Regions from separate parts of the Brenneria roseae subsp. americana genome, predicted to be linked through region 3. Evidence: predicted binding sites of a transcription regulator. Region 3 holds the regulator's gene; each other region holds the start of a gene.
What was found. Region 3 encodes Fur, which represses iron uptake genes when iron is present. Its sites were predicted from a motif close to ATAATAATGAGAACNACTATCAA; they were not measured.
Positions count from the first base shown of each region.

Region 1 (6,489 bases), on a different contig from region 3:
GCGCGTGCAGGTAGCGGTATGCGACTCGTCAAGATACTCCCGCACGACGGCGGAAAAAGGCGTAAACGGCGACGGGCCGGCGGTTCGGCCATCACAGCGAGCGTGGTAGATATGGGCAATTCTGCGGGTCAGGGCGGTAAAACTGAAACCATCGACCATTAGATGATGATAACGCTGATACCAGAACCAACGCGCCGGGGCAGTACTGAGGCGGAACAGGATATGGCGGTACAGAATCGCTTCGCCGCCAGCTCGCAGATTGCCTGACAAATCTTCACGCATTATTGCGAGCGCCGCAGTAGGCGCATCTGCCTCATGGCTAAGATCAATGAATTCGGGGCGGGGTAAATTACTGTCGTCCTCTGCTCCCGGCAGGATCTGAACCACCTCACCATCACGTTCTTCAAAACGCGCTCTGACAGTATCAGCTTCCATCAATCCTTGACGGATCGCCTCAAGCATGAGGTCCGGCTTCAATTCACCCCTGATTTCTACATAATGGGCCACCGCGAAAGTATTCGACCAGGGCGAAAGTTGATCGGCAAACCAAATGCCCGGCTGGGCGGCCACCAACGGCAACACCTGCAACGAGGTGCTGGTATCAGGGGAGAGGGATGTATCGGTCATGGACTAAAATCTCCTGGCTGGTGGGGTTATGAAGCATTTTGCGCATTACGCAGACTAGCTGGCCGCATATCAGTCCAGTTGGTTTCCAACCACGCGACGCACTCCGCACGCGGCAAAGGGCCTATTACCGTTCGCCACCCCGGAGGCGTTCCCTTGAAATCCGGCCATAAGCTGTACTGCTCCTCGTCATTAATTAGCACCAGAAAGAGATAACGTTCATCATCGAACGGATTTTGCATTTGCTGTTCCATGTTATGGCTCCTGTCTGATAGAGGTGGCCTTCCCCGCGGGGGAGTGCGTCTGGATCATCGGGAAATCGGATGACCACAGCGCCGTCAGGCCGTCAATCAGTCCGCCCCGCCAGCACAAGGCATCGTGACCGCCATTAAACTCCCGGTAACATAGGGTATGGTGGGTATGGCGCAATACATTGAATAAGCGTTGATTAACCCGATGGATCAACGTCTCGCGCACGCCGGCTTCCATAAAAATTTTCAGTCTTCCGTAACTACCCAGACCTTGTTTAATGCGCTCAATTAACTGGCATTCACCGTCCGCCGCTTCGGTGGCCTGTATCAGATCCTGACGCGGCCACCAGAAGGAGCCGGACTGACTCAGCACACAGCCGAAACGTTGCGGCCAGTGCAGCCCGGCGAATAGCGCCGCCAATCCGCCATAGCTTTGTCCGGCGACCACGGTGGTGGCAGCATCGTCCTGATAAGCGCAAATACCCGCGATCTGCGGCAATAATTCCTCCTGAACCGCCAACCAGAATTGATCATTACAGGCCAATTCGCTGCTGCGATGCGCGCTATCTATCACATCGATCAGCAGATAAACCGCTTGCGGTAATTGCCCGGACTGCGTCTGCTTCATCAACGCCGACCATACGGGCATGCCTGATGCCCAGAACTGGCCGTCCAGCAGGATCGCCAATGGTCGCTTAGCGGGCTGCGTCTCTCCGGTACTGAAAATCCAGACGGTACGGCGGTTGTTAAGGCGCTGACTGTGCCAGCAATAGGACTGTAAACGTGCCGGAGCAGGCTGGCAGCGGAGGCCAAGATCAAAATCGCGCCAGGCCGGTTGCGGCGGCGCATCAGGTAAATGCAACCCGGACAAGGACTGCCCTCGGCTGCCGTGCCAGAAACTGCGCCGATTAAGCGGATCGTGCGTCGCCCGGCTTAACGTTTCACACCACCATTTTCTTTGTGCCAGACGCTGGGTGCGGATATCCCCTGCGGGCGGATTAAAACGCTGATGGTCGGTAGCGGGTATAAAAGAATAACCGCCTCGCCAGTCCCCTGCCAGAATAGTGCTCCAGTGCCAGACATCGGTGCCTTGCAATCGCGCCATCGACTCCGGCGACATTTTGTGATGGTCTGTCACGCAATTGACATCTATCCAGACATAGCGAGTGTCGGATATCTGCTCGCTGCCCTGCGGATCACGCCAAAAGAAGGTAGCCCGGTAATCGCCCGTGGCAAGTTTTTCTAACCGAGGAATATCCCCCGCGCTCAATTCACGCCACCATTCCTCACTGCCGGCATCATGTCGACGCAGCATCAATTGAATCGGCGGTTGCTCAGCATAGTGATTCATAGGAATACTTTCCTCTGCTGTGAGCCTATTTAACCGTGCTCTGTCCGGTAGCTCCGCATGCTGGATGTAATAACCCGGAACACCGATGTAAAAGAGAGTTGACCACCGTGGCGATCCGCATCGAGCGCCACGGTTTACTCAGTGATGAGAGACGCTACCACTCATAATTGATTGTCGCAGTGACCGTCCGCCCAATGCCATAGAAGCAGGCGGTGGCGGAAGCACAGGTGGCGACATATTTTTTATCAAACATATTATTAAGATTGACTTGCGCCGACACGCCTTTCAGCGATGGCGTCAGGCTACCCAGTTCATAGCTGACTTTCGCATCGTATAAATCGACAGACGGAACTTTAAAGGTATTCTGAGCATTACCATAACTGGTGCCGATATATCTGGCGCCCAGACCGACACCGAGACCATTCGCCACGCCGGAATGGAAATTGTACTCCCCCCACAATGAAGCCATATGAGAAGGAATGCGCGCCGGCGTTTTACCCTGCGTGCCAGCCACGGTGGTTTTGGTGGTTTCAGAATCGATATAGCTGTAGGAGGCGATGAGATTGATTGATTCGGTCAATGCCGAATGCACTTCCACTTCCAGCCCCTGGTTGCGAATTTCACCGACCGGTTCAAACCATCCCAGGCTGCTGTTATAGGTAGAAACGTTTTGCTGGCGCAGATCGTAAAGCGACAGACTCATTAAGGTGTTCCAGCCCGGCGGCTGGTATTTAATCCCGACTTCAACCTGTTTGCCTGTGGTTGGCGAAAAAGGCGGCGTTCCCGGCGCACGATTGGTTTGCAGGTTGGGTTCAAAAGAGGTGCTATAGCTCACATACGGCGAAACGCCATTATCGAAGGCATACAGCAACGCCGCACGGCCGGTGAACTTACTATCGTTTTGCTGTACCTGACTGCTGTCGAGATAATCGTCGGTTCGCACTTCGGTCCAGTCATAGCGTCCCGAAAGCAGTAGATTCCAATTGTTCCATTCCATCTGATCCTGTACATAGACGCCAAGCTGATCCAACGTCTGTCGCTGATCCGTACTCTTGATTAGCGAACTCTCATCAACCGGTACGCCATAGACAGGAGAGGACCAATCGATTTGGTAACTCGTACTACTGCCCCGCCACAGTTTCTGCCGATCCTTGTTCCACCGGTAATCCAGCCCGGTCAATACCACATGATCCACTATACCGGTAGCAAACTGAGCCTGTAACTGATTATCCAGCGCAAACTCATCGGTATCGCGCTCCTCTCGCTGGGCGCGTCTGTTCAACACATAGGTGCTGGCGGAGTTCGTATAGACAAAGTATTTGTATTTTTGACTGATATTGGCATAGCGCGCATTCTGCCTGAAGGTAAATATTTCATTGAAATTATGTTCGAATTCATAACCAATGGCGGCTTGCTCGCGCTTTGACAGATTAAAGGACGGATCACTGACATTAAAGTCAAAGGGAATATAGCCCCGCTCGGTGCCGAACACCGTACCCACCGACGGCAGGAAATTACGGTAGCCGGCATCAGGATCTTTCTGGAAACTGGTCAGCAACGTAAAGCGGGTATCGATATTGGGATACCAGGTCAGCGACGGAGCAATGGCGTAACGAGTTTCCTTATAATCATCGACCTGATTATGCTGGGTACGCGCCAGACCGTTGAGTCGATACAGCAGGGTGTTGTCATCATTCAACGCGCCGCCAAAGTCAAATGCGCCCTGCGCAAGATCATTATTGCCGCCTTTCAATTGAATTTTATGTATCGGGGTGGCTGTCGGACGTTTGCTGGTCATACTGACCAAGCCACCAGGATTCACCTGACCGTAAAGTACGGATGCCGGGCCTTTGACCACTTCCACCCGCTCCAGCAACCAGGGGTCGATCACGCCGGTTTGCGATCCAGCCGAAGCGCCAAAGCTCAAACCATCCAAAAATCGTGGCACATAGGAAAGCCCACGAATAAACACCTCATCGTAACGGTTGGAACTGCCCCGGTATTCCGCTACCACCCCGGCGGTGTAGCGCAATGCCTGCGGAACGGAGGATACATCCTGCGCATCCATCTGGTCGCGGGTAACGACTGAAATAGATTGCGGCGTTTTTATCAATGGCGTGGCGGTTTTACTGCCCGCCTGACTGGTGGTTGCCACCATTCCCTTCAGCGGCGCGGTGGGTGATTCATTTTCTGTTCCGGCAACCACCGTGATGGTGTCATTGCGTTGTGTTGTGTTGTGTTGTGTATCAGCAGCCGCCACACTTTGCACTGGATGTATTACTGTCAGAAGTAATCCCATATGCATGGAGGCGCAAAAACATTTTTTATGTTTTATTTTCATATAATTAACCCTTGCGCAACAATGTTAACATCATCCCATGTAACCCTGTTTTACTGCCGAAAAAACCTTAGCACAATAAAAATACAAAACGCTAATGATATTTATTATCATTAGCGTTTGTGTTAATTTCACACCTTTGGTTTTTAATGCATCCGCATAGGTAGCTATATGAAATATCCGGCTTATCGCTTAATAAACGAGCAGGTTCGGCGCGGCGTCTCTGGAACGTCGCGGTTGGCGCTGAAAAGCGACGGTTAGGGTGTCGTCACATGCGGAACCGGATGATAGCGTCCGCACGGCACAATCAGTGGCGTGTGAGATACCGGGTCTTGAATAATCACGCAGGGCATGCCGAACACCTGTCTGATCAGTTCGGCGCTGACGATCTCGGCTGGTTTTCCTTGCGCCTTAATCTTTCCGGCTTGCATGACGATCAGATGATCGGCATAACGACAGGCCTGATTCAGGTCATGTAGCACCGCCACCAGCGTGCGACCATGTTGTTGGTGAAGATCGCAAAACAGATCGAGCAGATCAATCTGATGAGCCATATCCAGCCAGGTTGTGGGTTCATCCAGCAGCAACAACTGTGTCTGTTGTGCCAACACCATGGCTATCCATACGCGCTGCCGCTGTCCGCCGGACAGTTCATCCACGCTGCGTTCCGACAACGCACTGACATCGGTGGCAATCATCGCCTGCTCCACTGCTTCCTGATCCGCCGCACTCCACTGTCGCAGCAGACTTTGGTGAGGATAGCGTCCACGCGCCACCAGATCAGCCACCGTGATGTTATCCGGCACGATGGCATGCTGCGGCAACAGACCGATTTTCCGGGCCAGCGCTTTAGTGGGGAGTTGGTGAATGTTTTTACCATCCAGCAACACTTCTCCCGCCAGTGGTTTCAACAACCGGCACAGCGCCCGTAGCAAAGTGGATTTGCCACAGGCATTTGGACCGATAATCACACTGAATTGATTATCCGGGATCGTGACGTTCAGCGCTTCGGCGATAATTTTTTTATCGTATGCAAGCGTAAGGTTGATGGCGTTCAACGTACCAAACATAACCGGATGGTTCCTCCCAAAATGGACATCAGATAAGTGAGCCGCGCCTGCGGGCTTAACGGTAAGCGATTGAAAAAAGAGTGTTAATTAGCTTTTTTTTGCTCTTCGTTATCCGCGCCGGCGTCGTTCTCCACGCCGTCATCTTCTTCTTTAACCGGCGTACTGGCCGTAAGTAAATAAGGCGACTGCTGCCAACGGGTGCGACGGTTCTGCAACAGCGTTCGGGTCAAAATGATGCCGATCGCCAGCGACAGTAATATCATTAAGCGCAGAATATTCGTGGTGTTATCCACCTGTTTGGCCTCTGTCGCCAAAACGTGCGTATCAAGGGTAACGCGCAGGAACCCTATCGGCCCATCTTTTCCCTCGATGGGTTGCACCAGCTGATGATTGAAATAGCTGCCGACCCGATTGCCGTCCAGCGCCAGTCGATCCCGCAGTTGAACCTGCTCTCCCGCTTTGGCGACCAGCGAACCATCCTGCTGATAAATACCGGCATCCAGAATCCGGCTGTGTTCAGTAAGCTGCTGAAGTATATTGTTAATCTTTTGGCTGTTATCATCCGTACTATCCATTAGCGGTGCGATGCTGTAAGCCACCTGCCGAGTCAAAGTACGCGCCAAATCCTCAACCTGTTCCGAACGGGCCATTTGGTGGCTTAAACTGAAATAGGAAGCGCCCTGCATCAGTATCACCAGCAGAGCTAAGCAAATCAGCACAATGGCTGTGCGATGTAGGCGGAATTTTACCCGGGCCCGAACCATGATAATCCTTACGCGATTTGGATACTTTATGTTGCCAGAAGCGCCGACGATAGGATAGCTTGTTGCCCTGTTTTCCGATGGATATGTTTGT
Region 1 covers NZ_QDKJ01000005.1:227,020-233,508, reverse strand. Annotated here, with positions in the region: gene B4923_RS08480 (non-ribosomal peptide synthetase) at 1-627, opposite strand, end outside; gene B4923_RS08475 (MbtH family protein) at 654-878, opposite strand; gene fes (enterochelin esterase) at 880-2,226, opposite strand; gene B4923_RS08465 (TonB-dependent siderophore receptor) at 2,381-4,525, opposite strand; gene B4923_RS08460 (ABC transporter ATP-binding protein) at 4,822-5,634, opposite strand; gene B4923_RS08455 (YtjB family periplasmic protein) at 5,718-6,398, opposite strand.
Region 1: the regulator Fur is predicted to act here: its motif matches at 4,656-4,678, upstream of B4923_RS08465 (TonB-dependent siderophore receptor).

Region 2 (6,489 bases), on a different contig from region 3:
AGCCGTTAGTGAAAGACTTCGTCTGGAAAGGCAACATCGATGCGGGGATGTCGCACAAAAAAAGTTCGACCGAAACCGACAACTACGATGCCAGCCTGACCACACAGGCACGACACGGCACCTGGCGTCATAACATTGATGCCAGCTATCATCTGGCGAAAGAAGATAGCGTTGAGAGCACCAAAAACGCGGGTGGCGAATACGCGCTGGATAAATTCGTGGATGAAAACTGGTTCTGGCAGGGACGTTATCAATACAAACGCGACTGGATTGAAAGCATCAAAATCAGCCGTTCGTTCGGTCTTGGTCCGGGCTATCAGTTCTGGGATAACGATCTTGGCGCGTTCTCACTGACCACGCTGGTCAGCACCCAGACCTATGTCTATCAGGATGAAGGAGAAGATGATTTCTACACCGGCGGTGTGAAATGGGCTTACAACCGTTATCTGTATAGTAAATCGGTAGAGGCCTTCACCAACGGTGAATTGGGTCGTTCCTTCGATGCCACCGCGCCGCTGTATCTGAAAGCGGAAGCGGGTCTGCGCTTTAAGCTGACCGACTGGTCTTCAATGAGTATGAAAGTATCGCGTACCCGTATCGACAGCGCTCAGGGCGACGTGGATGATACCCTCTACACCATGGGTGTCGGCGTAGGCTGGTAAGTCCGGCGTGAAAGGTTGAACGTCAGCGAGCGTGTCGAAAGCGCGCCCGCTGACCGTACCGGTTAGCCGTTTTCCCTGTTATTCGCCGCGCCCTGCTGTTGCAGAGCGCGCACTCGCTGAGCCAGCTCGCTTAATCCTTCATCTGCCATGCCGTGGTTGTTGAGCACTTGCTCCAACGCAAATAAATATTGAGCATTCGTCCCTAATGGACCGCTGGCCCGGGCTATCAAGGGGGCAATTTTCTGAATGCAGGTATCCTGTTCAATCAGTGGATGCGCGGGTTCGGAAACAAACACCAGTGCAGTGACAGTGTCACCATTTTGCTGATGCAGTTCACACCATAACGGCCGATAACAGCCGGTCAGCATTTCCCGCTTCCACAGCAATTCCAAATCTTCCCGCAGCGAGGTTTCCGGCAGACGGAATGCCAAACCGGTCGTTTGTCCGCCCGGCTTCAGCGCCAGCATACGCCCCGGCTGATTAACGGTGCCGCGCCCGGCCGTCAGGCGTAAGCAAAACGCTCGATGCCATCCATACAGTGTCGCCAGACAGGCTTCTTCCGGATCGAAAACCGGGTTCCACATCAGAGAACCATAGCCGAAAACCCAAACCGGGCTGTCGTCAGGCCGGCGGTCCAATGTTTTTGCCAGCGAGTCCGCCCGCTGCTGCGGCGTAAGTAATAAGGTTTCTTCTATACAACCAAAAGACGTTCTACAATCTGCTTTCTGCAAAAACTCACGAGTTAACACTACTGACAGCTCCCGACCATACCATTTCTGCCCATCAGGTCTATTGTCGCCTCAACCTTAAAACTCCATGCATTCCGTTTGCTTAATTTTGCGGCAACAATAAATATGAGGTTATTCATTTCCGGCTCAGCAATCAAGTTTGATTTCGATCACAAAAAGCAAAAAAGCTCACATGGTTATCATTTACATCGCTATACCCATAAATTTCAAAAGGCAGCCAACGCATACGACTTGAAATATGACGGATATCAGCGACGACAAATATCACTTTTTTAGTATTTGATAATCGTTATCAGTTCCATGATAGAATCAATGACATGGCGCCTCACGATTCACCCAGGAGACAATGAATGGCAAATCCTGCGTCTACGGGCAAACGCTCGCATCATCTTACTCTTATTCAAGTTAAACATATTCACGATATTTCCCCACGCTTACGCTGCATAACGTTCCACGGCGACGCATTACGTCACTATCCCGCCGATCGCCACGGTGCGCATATCAAGCTGTTTATTCCACAGCAGGGGCAGCAGATCCCGACGTTGCCGACGTTCGGCGAACGTGGCCCGGTCTGGCCGGAAGGTGAAATTCGTCCTATCGTTCGAACCTATACCATTCGTGCGGTACGCCAGGAAGAAGCCGAGTTGGATATCGTCTTTGCCATGCACGATCATGCCGGTCCGGCGGTCAGTTTCGCCCGGCAGGCAAAAACCGGGGATTACATCGGTATTACATCACCCGGCGGACCGCATCCGATGTTGCCGCCCGCTGCGGCATATTATCTGGCTGGCGATCCCTCTGCGTTACCCGCTATTGCCGCCCTGCTGGAAAATTTACCGGATGATGCCCAGGGGCATGCCGTTATTCGGGTTGACAGCAGCGCGGATATTCTCGATTTGGTGAAGCCCGACCGGATAACACTCCACTGGGTTGTGGGTGGAACCGAAGCCACTGACGAAGCGATTAATCGCTTTCGCGCCTTGCCGCATCAGGAAAACGCAGAACGGGCGTTCTATTGGCTTGCCGGAGAAGACCAACTGGTGGTTCAGCTTCGTCGCTATGTTCGCAGAGAATGTGGATGTGAACGTAATCAGCTTTATGCCGTCCCTTACTGGCGAGAAGGGTTAAATGAAGAAGCTTATCATCGCAAACGCCACGATATCATGGACAATCCTGACGATTAACCATAAAAAAAACATTTAATATTATCTATATAGGGAGAAAATAATCACATTCTCCCTTTTCATTTTAATTTTATTACCAAACGTAAAAAACCGTAAAAAAACCCGGCGAGCCTCACAGAATCTGTTAACCTAATACTTTCTTTTTACGCTATAACTACTTTTTAGTAACGTCTTTGCCGTAAGAAGCCTTTTAATGACGTACTATTTTTTGCCTCTGTGCATAATTCCATTGGATAAGGAGAACCCCCCGCAATGAAGTCTCACCCTGAGGTTGTCAAAACCCGTCATCAGGAATATTCGCTTATTCTTCCCATCATCGCGTTGATCGTTCTGTTCCTGTGGGGGAACTCGCAAGATTTCTTCGCCATTATGGGCATTAACCTGCTCGCGTTAGCCGGCATTCTTTTCAGCGCGTTCAGCGTTGTTCGCCATGCCGACGTGCTGGCTCACCGACTGGGCGAACCCTATGGTTCATTAATTCTCAGTCTGTCGGTCGTGATTCTTGAAGTCAGCCTGATATCGGCCTTAATGGCCACCGGCGATGCCGGCCCCAACCTGATGCGTGATACGCTATATTCCATCATTGTGATTGTAACCGGTGGTCTGGTTGGTTTCGCTTTACTGCTGGGGGGACGCAAATTTGCAACCCAATACGTCAACCTGAGCGGCATCAAACAATATCTGATGGCGATTTTCCCGCTGTCGGTGCTGGTGCTGGTTTTCCCCAGCGCCTTGCCGGACGGGAATTTCAGCGTCGGTCAGTCACTGATCATCGCACTGATTTCCGCCGCGATGTACGGCGTATTTCTGTTGATTCAAACTCGTACTCACCAAAGTCTGTTTGTTTACGAGCATGAAGACGAAGGCGACGATCCTCATCATGGCAAGCCTTCCGCGCACAGTTCGTTATGGCATACCGTATGGTTGCTGATCCATCTGATTGCCGTTATCAGCGTAACCAAAATGAACTCCATGCCGCTGGAAACACTGCTGACGGAAATGAACGCGCCTACGCAGTTTACCGGCTTCCTGGTCGCGTTACTGATTCTGTCGCCGGAAGGATTAGGCGCCATTCGGGCAGTACTGAAAAATCAGGTACAGCGCGCCATGAATCTGTTTTTCGGTTCCGTGCTGGCCACCATATCCCTGACCGTGCCCACGGTGACCGTGATTGCGATGGTGACGGGCCGTTCGCTGAACTTCGGACTGGATATGCCGCATATCGTCGTCATGCTGTCCGTACTGGTACTGTGCCATATTACGTTTTCAACCGGTAGAACCAACGTTCTCAGCGGTAGCGCGCACCTTGCCCTTTTCGCCGCTTACCTGATGACCATCATGCTGTAACCCCCCATTTTACCGATGCCGCATCCTGCGGCATCGGCCTCATAGTTCGCTTCCGTTTGATGTATATCTGGATCTCTGAAGAGCATCAGGCGTATCGTATACCCCGGCTTGTCTACGACGGACCCAACTGGCCCGCCATTCTTTGTTTCTTTATTGGTTCTTTCTTAGATGAAAACGCACGGAATTAACGGTATCAAACCGTTCAGCGCACTTATTGAAGCGTGCTGGCGCGAAAAATATACGCTGCAACGCTTTACTCATGACATTATCGCAGGCATTACGGTTGGGATTATTGCCATACCACTGGCAATGGCATTGGCTATCGCCAGCGGCGTGCCGCCGCAATATGGCCTTTATACCTCCGCGGTTGCCGGGATTGTTATCGCCATCAGCGGTGGTTCACGCTATAGCGTTTCCGGCCCGACAGCGGCCTTTGTCGTCATTTTATATCCGGTTTCCCAACAGTTCGGCCTGTCTGGTCTGTTGGTCGCCACACTGCTTTCCGGCATCTTTCTGGTATTGATGGGCGTCTGCCGTCTGGGACGGTTAATTGAGTATATCCCGCTGTCAGTCACGCTGGGATTTACCTCCGGGATTGCCATCACCATCGCAACCATGCAAATCAAGGATTTCTTTGGACTGCATATGGAGGTGGTTCCCGAACACTATGTTGAAAAGGTTGCGGAACTCACATACGCCCTGCCGACGTTACAGCTGGGCGATACGCTGATCGGCGTCACCACCCTTCTGGTACTGATTATCTGGCCTAAACTAGGTATCCGTCTGCCCGGTCATCTGCCGGCGCTGCTCGCAGGTATGGCGGTAATGGGGATCTTGTCGCTGTTTGGCACGGACGTTGCGACCATCGGCTCCCGTTTTAGCTACCTGCTCGCCGATGGCACTCAGGGACAGGGGATCCCTCCGATTCTGCCTCGTCTGGTCCTTCCCTGGGACATTGCCGCGCCAGGCGGTCAAACGATGACGCTGGACTGGCAGAGCATTTCCGCCCTGCTGCCCGCCGCCTTCTCAATGGCAATGCTCGGCGCGATCGAATCCTTGCTCTGTGCCGTGGTATTGGACGGTATGACCGGCAAAAAACACCATTCGAACACCGAACTGGTGGGCCAGGGTTTTGGTAATATTATCGCCCCGTTCTTTGGCGGCATTACCGCCACCGCCGCCATTGCCCGTTCCGCTGCCAACGTGCGGGCCGGTGCGACATCGCCCGTCTCCGCCGTGGTCCACGCCTTGCTGGTGATATTGGCGCTATTGGTTCTCGCGCCCTGGCTCTCTTATCTGCCGCTGGCTGCCATGGCGTCATTGTTGCTGCTTGTCGCCTGGAACATGAGCGAAGCGCATAAGGTCGTCGATCTGCTGCGTCACGGTCCCAAAGACGACATCATCGTGATGGTTCTGTGCATGTCACTGACCGTGCTGTTTGATATGGTGATTGCCATCACCGTTGGGATTGTGCTGGCGTCGTTGCTCTTTATGCGCCGTATCGCACAAATGACCAAACTGAGCGAATTGCCTGATACGAAGATACCGGATCATCTGGTGCTGCGTGTCAATGGCCCGTTATTTTTCGCCGCCGCTGAGCGTATCTTCAATGATCTGATGCAGCGCAGTGAAGCGTATCAGACCATTATTCTGCAATGGGATGCGGTGCCGGTGCTGGACGCCGGCGGGTTGAGCGCACTCCTGCGCTTTAGCGAAACGCTGCCGGCAGGCAAACGTCTGATCATCACCGATATTCCGTTCCAGCCGCTAAAAACGCTGGCCCGTGCCAATGTCCATCCCATTGAAGGCCGCCTCAGTTTCTACGGCTCGCTGTCACAGGCGCTGGAAGCCATTGCGGAAAACCGGCCTGCTGCGATCGCGGAATAAAAAACGCCATCATGAACGGGCAGAGCCTCTTCTGCCCGTCCATGCGATGCGCCGGCGGATAAACGTCCTTAATGCGGCAAGACTGGCGCTTCAATACGAATAGAGAGCCGCTCGTTTTGCTGGGTCAGCGCCAGGGTGTCGCTGCACTCCTGTCCTATCGTGAACAGTTGCTCGTTGGTCAGTGGATAAGGCAACTGAATATCAAATGTTGTCAGCCCTTGCTGCTGCGCCAGCGTAATCAACCTTACAATATTCGTTTCATCGCTGACCTGCGTGGATAGCACCTGTAGCGCCAGTATTTTCAGTCGTTCTTTCACTACGACATGACGAGAACGCGGCCCTTTCGTCACCATGCCAAAAATCGGCAACACGCCGTACATCGCATCCATAAAACGCCAGCGTTTATTGCACAACGCTGCCAGATAATCTGCGTAATCAATACAGATCTTTTCACTGGAACCTGCAGATTCAGGGTAATCCTGCTTCATTCCCCTTTTCTCCTCTTCACCAGTGGATTCATCACGCTATTTCAGGGTAAAAACCATACATTGCTTGATAGCTTATTCGATTATATTGGCACGGTTCACTGTAGTTTTACAGCATGTTCAGGAGGATTGATGGTGGCAATCTTTTCTTCCACTCCGGTTTTAATCACCGGCG
Region 2 covers NZ_QDKJ01000006.1:223,616-230,104, forward strand. Annotated here, with positions in the region: gene B4923_RS09905 (DUF481 domain-containing protein) at 1-662, shown strand, start outside; gene B4923_RS09910 (gamma-glutamylcyclotransferase) at 725-1,411, opposite strand; gene B4923_RS09915 (siderophore-interacting protein) at 1,762-2,595, shown strand; gene chaA (sodium-potassium/proton antiporter ChaA) at 2,848-3,942, shown strand; gene dauA (C4-dicarboxylic acid transporter DauA) at 4,111-5,829, shown strand; gene B4923_RS09930 (hypothetical protein) at 5,898-6,317, opposite strand; gene folM (dihydromonapterin reductase) at 6,447-6,489, shown strand, end outside.
Region 2: the regulator Fur is predicted to act here: its motif matches at 1,691-1,713, upstream of B4923_RS09915 (siderophore-interacting protein).

Region 3 (6,489 bases):
CGCGGAAGCCTGCTGTTCCGTACGTGATGACAAATCGTTATTGCCAGCCGCAATCTCTGATGCGCCCTGATAAATAGAGTCTGTACTGTTGCGGATTGTGCTGACGGTATTCGCCAGACTGGTTTGCATTTCCCGCAATAGCGGAAACAATTTACCAACGCAGTTGTGGCCAAAATCGATAATCGGCTTGCCTAGCTGGCCGGAAGCAATGACGCTGAAATGGTCGCGCAGCTCGTTCAATGGACGAGTCAGACAGATCACCAGATAGCGGTCGGTCAGGAACAGCATCATCAAACCGACCACCAAACCGGTCAACAAGATATTCTGACCGATCGAGGTAATCTGTTCGAATCGAATCCCCGCCGCATCAAACTTGTCAGCGCTGGCTTTACTGAAAGCGGTCAGCGATGCGCCGAACTGCCGGCTCAGCGGCGGAACCACGTTTTTAGCCTGATCCTGATAATCATCCAACGCATTGGCGGCCGCCTTTTGGTATAGCGGATCAACGCCCTGTGTAATCAGATTACCCCAGTCACGGCTGACCGCTTGCACCAGCGCATCATCCAGACCGGCATGATCGATGGCATTAAACGCGATCAAATCAGATTTTAAAGTATTCAACGCGTTCAAAGCGGATGCCTGCTCTTTATCCGCTGAATCATTATCGCCATTGCGGCGATAATCAACCGCTCGCGCCAAACGCGTGACCATACGAAAATACTGATCGTTGCCTTGATTGACAAAGTTCGTGTTTTGCACCAGCAAACTGCTGGTCTTGGATGTCGCTGTCATCTCTTTAAAAGAGAACATGGTATAGATAGAGACACCGCCCCATAACACGCAAAAGGTGCCTAACACCCACAGCATCGCCGTTCTAATGGCGATATCTTTTAATAGTCTCATAGCTTGCTCCAAACCTAAGCATTAAAATAACAAGGATGGCTTTTTATCGTTAATCAACAGACAGTTTTCAGAAAAAACCATGTCATGAAATATGTTACATCTCCCCCAATGTTCAATTTCATTGTGTTGAAAACAAAAGGGACCACGCTGACTAATCGACAAAATTCAGAGAATATTTAGCGTTGGAGATACCTTTCTTCAATTTATTGTTCTATTCCGAGAACAATTTCATAAATTTTCAGATATATAAGAATATTAAGTATCGTAAATGCCGCTGAAGAAGGTTAGCGACACTAACCGCAGCATATGAAAAAATCCGGTCACAGACAGTACGACGATACAATGAGCGGCAACCATGGCGAAGCACAGCACAGATCACCGATGTCAGGTTGATTTTCAGGTGTCTGGCCATACCCCGAAAGATAATATTCCGATTGCCGATAAAATTTAAACTTTTCAATTTCATACGGCCATACTACATATAGCTTATCATCTTCGTCATGATGATATTTGTTTAAAAATCCAACACACATCTCATGATTTGCCGAAAATTGTCCGGCTAGTAACCTGATAACGTGACAAAATTAGCGTAAAAGACGAAAAGATAAAATCAAAATGGCATTTCATTATTCTTTAAGCAAAAAATATAACATTTTATTTTTTAGCACACCGATTTTAATATTTCATTCGCACGCTAACATTTCAATAGGATAAAGAATAAGTGGATATGAGAAATAACCGCCTGATATTTCCCATTCCCTCCTTCAACCAATTCCGCATGCCTGTGACAACCTTACCGCGCTGTGCGTCATCAACCATCCCCTCGTTTAAAGACGATGGCAGCATGATTGACATTGCCACTCGCATACCAGATTGCCTTGAATATGCGTGTGTTAACCAACGCCAAACCGAAGTGGATAAAACCTCACCCAATTTACGTATCCTTACCGATACGAGTTTCTCATGCAGGTTGTGTCTGTTATTATGAGCCGATAAGTGGGTGAGACATGGCACCATACCATTAAGAATCAAGAGGTTATTTAATTCATGGCACTGATAGGCATTTTCTTTGGCAGTGATACTGGCAATACTGAAAACATTGCCAAGACGATCCAACAGCAGCTGGGCACCGACGTTGCTGAAGTTCATGACATCGCCAAAAGCAGTAAAGAAGATCTCGAAGCTTTCGATATCCTGCTGTTGGGTATTCCGACCTGGTATTATGGTGAAGCCCAATGCGACTGGGATGACTTTTTCCCGACGCTGGAAGAGATCGATTTCACCGGCAAACTGGTTGCCCTGTTTGGCTGTGGCGATCAGGAAGATTATGCAGAATACTTCTGCGATGCCATGGGCACCATTCGTGACATCATCGAGCCACGCGGTGCGACCATTGTCGGGCACTGGCCGACAGAAGGTTATTACTTTGAAGCATCGAAAGGTCTGGCGGATGACAACCATTTCATCGGTCTGGCCATTGACGAAGATCGTCAACCTGAACTGACCAGCGAACGCGTAACGACCTGGGTTAAACAGATCAGCGAAGAGTTGAACCTGAAAGAGCTGGTTGGTTAATATTGTTTCTGGCCCTGATAGCACGATCAGGGTCAGATCAATAGGAAAAACCTTTCATAATAATTGACACATTTTTTTAACTTCCCGCCATAAACCTGTACAATAAACCCATCGGTTTTGTACGTGCATGAATGTTTCTTCATTTATCAACAACACATTGCGTCAATACCTATAATAGGTGTAGGGACAACATTGTTAACATTCCATGGTTTCCATTTTGCATGCACGGTTCTATAATTGGGACGCTATTACATTTTTTGAGCCGACCGATGTCATAGGCTAGATAGCCTCCATTGATATAAGTAAGCAACAGGACTAAATCCGCATGACTGACAATAACACCGCATTAAAGAAGGCCGGCCTGAAAGTCACTCTTCCAAGACTGAAAATTCTGGAAGTATTGCAGGACCCAGAGTGCCATCACGTCAGTGCGGAAGATTTATACAAAAAACTGATTGATATGGGCGAAGAAATTGGTCTGGCGACCGTTTATCGCGTACTTAATCAGTTTGATGATGCTGGTATTGTCACCCGCCATAATTTTGAAGGTGGTAAATCAGTTTTTGAATTGACTCAACAACATCATCATGACCATCTGATTTGCCTGGATTGTGGCAAAGTCATTGAATTCCGCGATGAATATATTGAAGCGCGTCAGCGCGAAATCGCAGAAAGACATGGTATCAAACTGACAAACCACAGTTTGTATCTGTATGGCCATTGCAGCGCAGGGGATTGCCGTGAAGACGAAACCCTGCACGATGCAAGAAGATAAATCGACCGCATAAAAAATCCGCCGGAGCGACTTTTAACGTCGCCTGCGACGGCCCGCAGGGTGACGGGCAGGATCGCCCGTCATAAAATAAAACCGCCTCGGCGGTTTTATTTTTATATTACCGGGTACTCTGTTCGGCATTAGCCGACCCAGGTATCCCGCAAGCCGGCAGTACGGTTAAACACCAGATGCTCTGCACTGGAGTAAACACGATCTGCGCAGAAATAACCTTCTCGTTCAAACTGATAGGCCTTCTCTGCTTCAGCCTGCGCCAGGCTGGCTTCGACAAATCCATAAGTAATCTTCAGTGAATCCGGGTTAATGGTGGACAGGAAATCCTCCGCCGCGGCCGGGTTCGCGACGCTGAACAAACGATCATACAGACGGAATTCTGCCGGCAACGCATGGGCTGCTGACACCCAATGAATCACCCCTTTCACTTTGCGGCCATCTGCCGGATCTTTACTTAACGTTTCAGGATCGTAGCTGCAATAAATAGCGGTGATCGTGCCCTGCTCGTCTTTCTCGATACGTTCGGCTCTGACCACGTAAGCATTACGCAGGCGAACTTCTTTACCCAGCACCAAACGTTTGTATTGCTTGTTGGCTTCTTCACGGAAGTCGGCGCGATCGATATAAATCTCACGGCTGAACGCGACCTGGCGAGTCCCCATCTCCGGCTTATTCGGATGATTTGGCATGGTAACCCACTCTTCATGGTCTGAAGGCAGGCTTTCAATAATCAGCTTCACCGGATCCAGAACCGCCATGGCACGCGGCGCATTTTCGTTCAGATCGTCGCGGATACAGGATTCCAACGCCGCCATTTCGACGTTATTATCCTGCTTGGTAATCCCGATGCGAACACAGAACTCACGGATAGACGCCGCACTATAACCGCGACGACGCAAACCAGAAATGGTTGGCATACGCGGATCGTCCCATCCCTCGACAACCTTTTCCTCGACCAGCAGATTCAACTTGCGCTTGGACATGATGGCATATTCAAGATTCAGGCGAGAAAACTCATACTGACGTGGATGGCAAGGAACCGTAATGTTGTCCAGTACCCAGTCATACAAACGACGATTATCCTGGAATTCCAACGTACACAGGGAGTGCGTCACGCCTTCCAGCGCATCGGAAATGCAGTGGGTAAAGTCATACATCGGGTAGATGCACCACTTGTTGCCGGTCTGATGATGCTCAGCGAACTTGATACGATAGAGAACCGGGTCGCGCATAACGATAAATGACGATGCCATATCAATCTTGGCACGCAGACAAGCGGTTCCTTCAGCAAAACCGCCGTTACGCATTTTTTCAAACAGAGCGAGGTTTTCCTGTACGGTACGATCGCGATAAGGGCTGTTTTTCCCTGGCGACGTCAGCGTACCGCGGTATTCCCGGATCTGTTCCGGCGTCAGTTCATCAACGTATGCCAGTCCTTTACTAATCAACTCAACCGCATACAGGTGCAACTGATCGAAATAGTCGGAAGAATAGCGAACCTCACCGCTCCATGAGAATCCCAGCCACTCTACGTCACGTTTGATCGACTCAACGTATTCAATATCTTCTTTTACCGGGTTGGTATCGTCAAAGCGCAGATTGCACTGCCCATTGTAATCGCGTGCAATGCCAAAATTCAGACAGATAGACTTCGCATGGCCAATATGCAGATAGCCGTTAGGCTCTGGCGGAAAACGCGTCTGGATATGATCATGCTTACCGGATGCCAAATCTTCATCAATAATCTGACGGATAAAGTTAGTTGGGCGGGCTTCAGCCTCACTCATGCTTGATTCCTCAAATGCTAAAACGACATATAACCGCTAATGATCCAACAAGCTACGTCGGGAAACAACCGTTAGTTTCATTTAATTATTAATGATGAAAAAAACGGGGTGAGATTGTGATCTCACCCCGTAAATTTATAGCAAACCATCACTGTGTGACGTTTATTGCTCTTTGCTGACGCTCTTCAGCGCAGAAGCAATGGATTCCGCCTGCGTCCCCACCACTATCTGAACGCTCTGCTTATTCAGGCGGATAACGCCCGCGGCACCGAGTCGTTTGGCCTGAGCTTCATCAACCAGACCGGAATCCACCACATTCAGACGCAAGCGCGTGATACAGGCGTCAATCCCAACCAGATTATCTTTACCACCAAGCGCCGCCAGATAACCACGAGCCAGTTGGTTGGAATCCTGGGCGGCGGATGTTGCAGGCGTCGTGTTGACGTTATATCCATCGGCTTCGCTGCCGCTGACGGACAGTTCACGCCCGGGCGTCAGCAGGTTGAAACGAGTGATGGTAAAGCGGAACACCAGATAGTAAACACCAAAGAACACCAGTCCCTGTGGTATCAACATATACCAATGCGTCGCCAATGGGTTACGCGACGACAGCATCATATCCACCAGACCGGCGCTGAACCCGAAACCGGCTATCCAATGCATACTGGCCGCAATGAACACGGAAATCCCGGTGAGCAACGCATGCAGGAAATACAGCACCGGCGCGACAAACATAAAGGAGAATTCGAGCGGTTCGGTGATCCCGGTGAAGAAGGAGGCAAATGCCGCCGCGATCATAATCCCGGCAACTTTGTTCTTATTCTCAGGACGCGCGCAGTGATAAATCGCCAATGCGGCACCAGGCAGACCAAACATCATAATGGGGAAGAAGCCTGCCTGATAACGTCCGGTGATCCCCACAACCGCTTTACCCGCATCGATGGACTGCTGCCCGGCAAGGAAATTCGGGATATCGTTAATCCCGGCGACATCAAACCAGAACACCGAATTCAGGGCATGATGCAAACCAACCGGAATCAACAAGCGGTTAAAGAACGCATAGATCCCTGCGCCAGCCGAGCCCAATTGCTGAATGTGTTCACCAAAGGCCACCAGCGCATTGTAAATGGCTGGCCACACATACATCAAAATGAATGCAACCAGAATCATCAGGAACGATGTCAGGATGGGAACCAGACGGCGTCCGCTGAAAAATGACAGCGCTTTCGGTAATTCAACCCGACTAAAACGGTTATACAGTTCCGCTGAAATAATACCGATCAGAATACCAATAAACTGGTTTTCAATTTTCCCGAAAGCCGCAGGCACCTGATCGACCGGGATCTTCTGAATCATGGAGACTGCCGCCGGCGAACAGAGCGTGGTCAATACCAGATAGCCGACAAAACCGGTAAGTGCGGCTGCACCGTCTTTATC
Region 3 covers NZ_QDKJ01000004.1:318,453-324,941, forward strand. Annotated here, with positions in the region: gene B4923_RS07345 (methyl-accepting chemotaxis protein) at 1-903, opposite strand, end outside; gene fldA (flavodoxin FldA) at 1,951-2,478, shown strand; gene fur (ferric iron uptake transcriptional regulator) at 2,804-3,253, shown strand; gene glnS (glutamine--tRNA ligase) at 3,394-5,052, opposite strand; gene nagE (N-acetylglucosamine-specific PTS transporter subunit IIBC) at 5,215-6,489, opposite strand, start outside.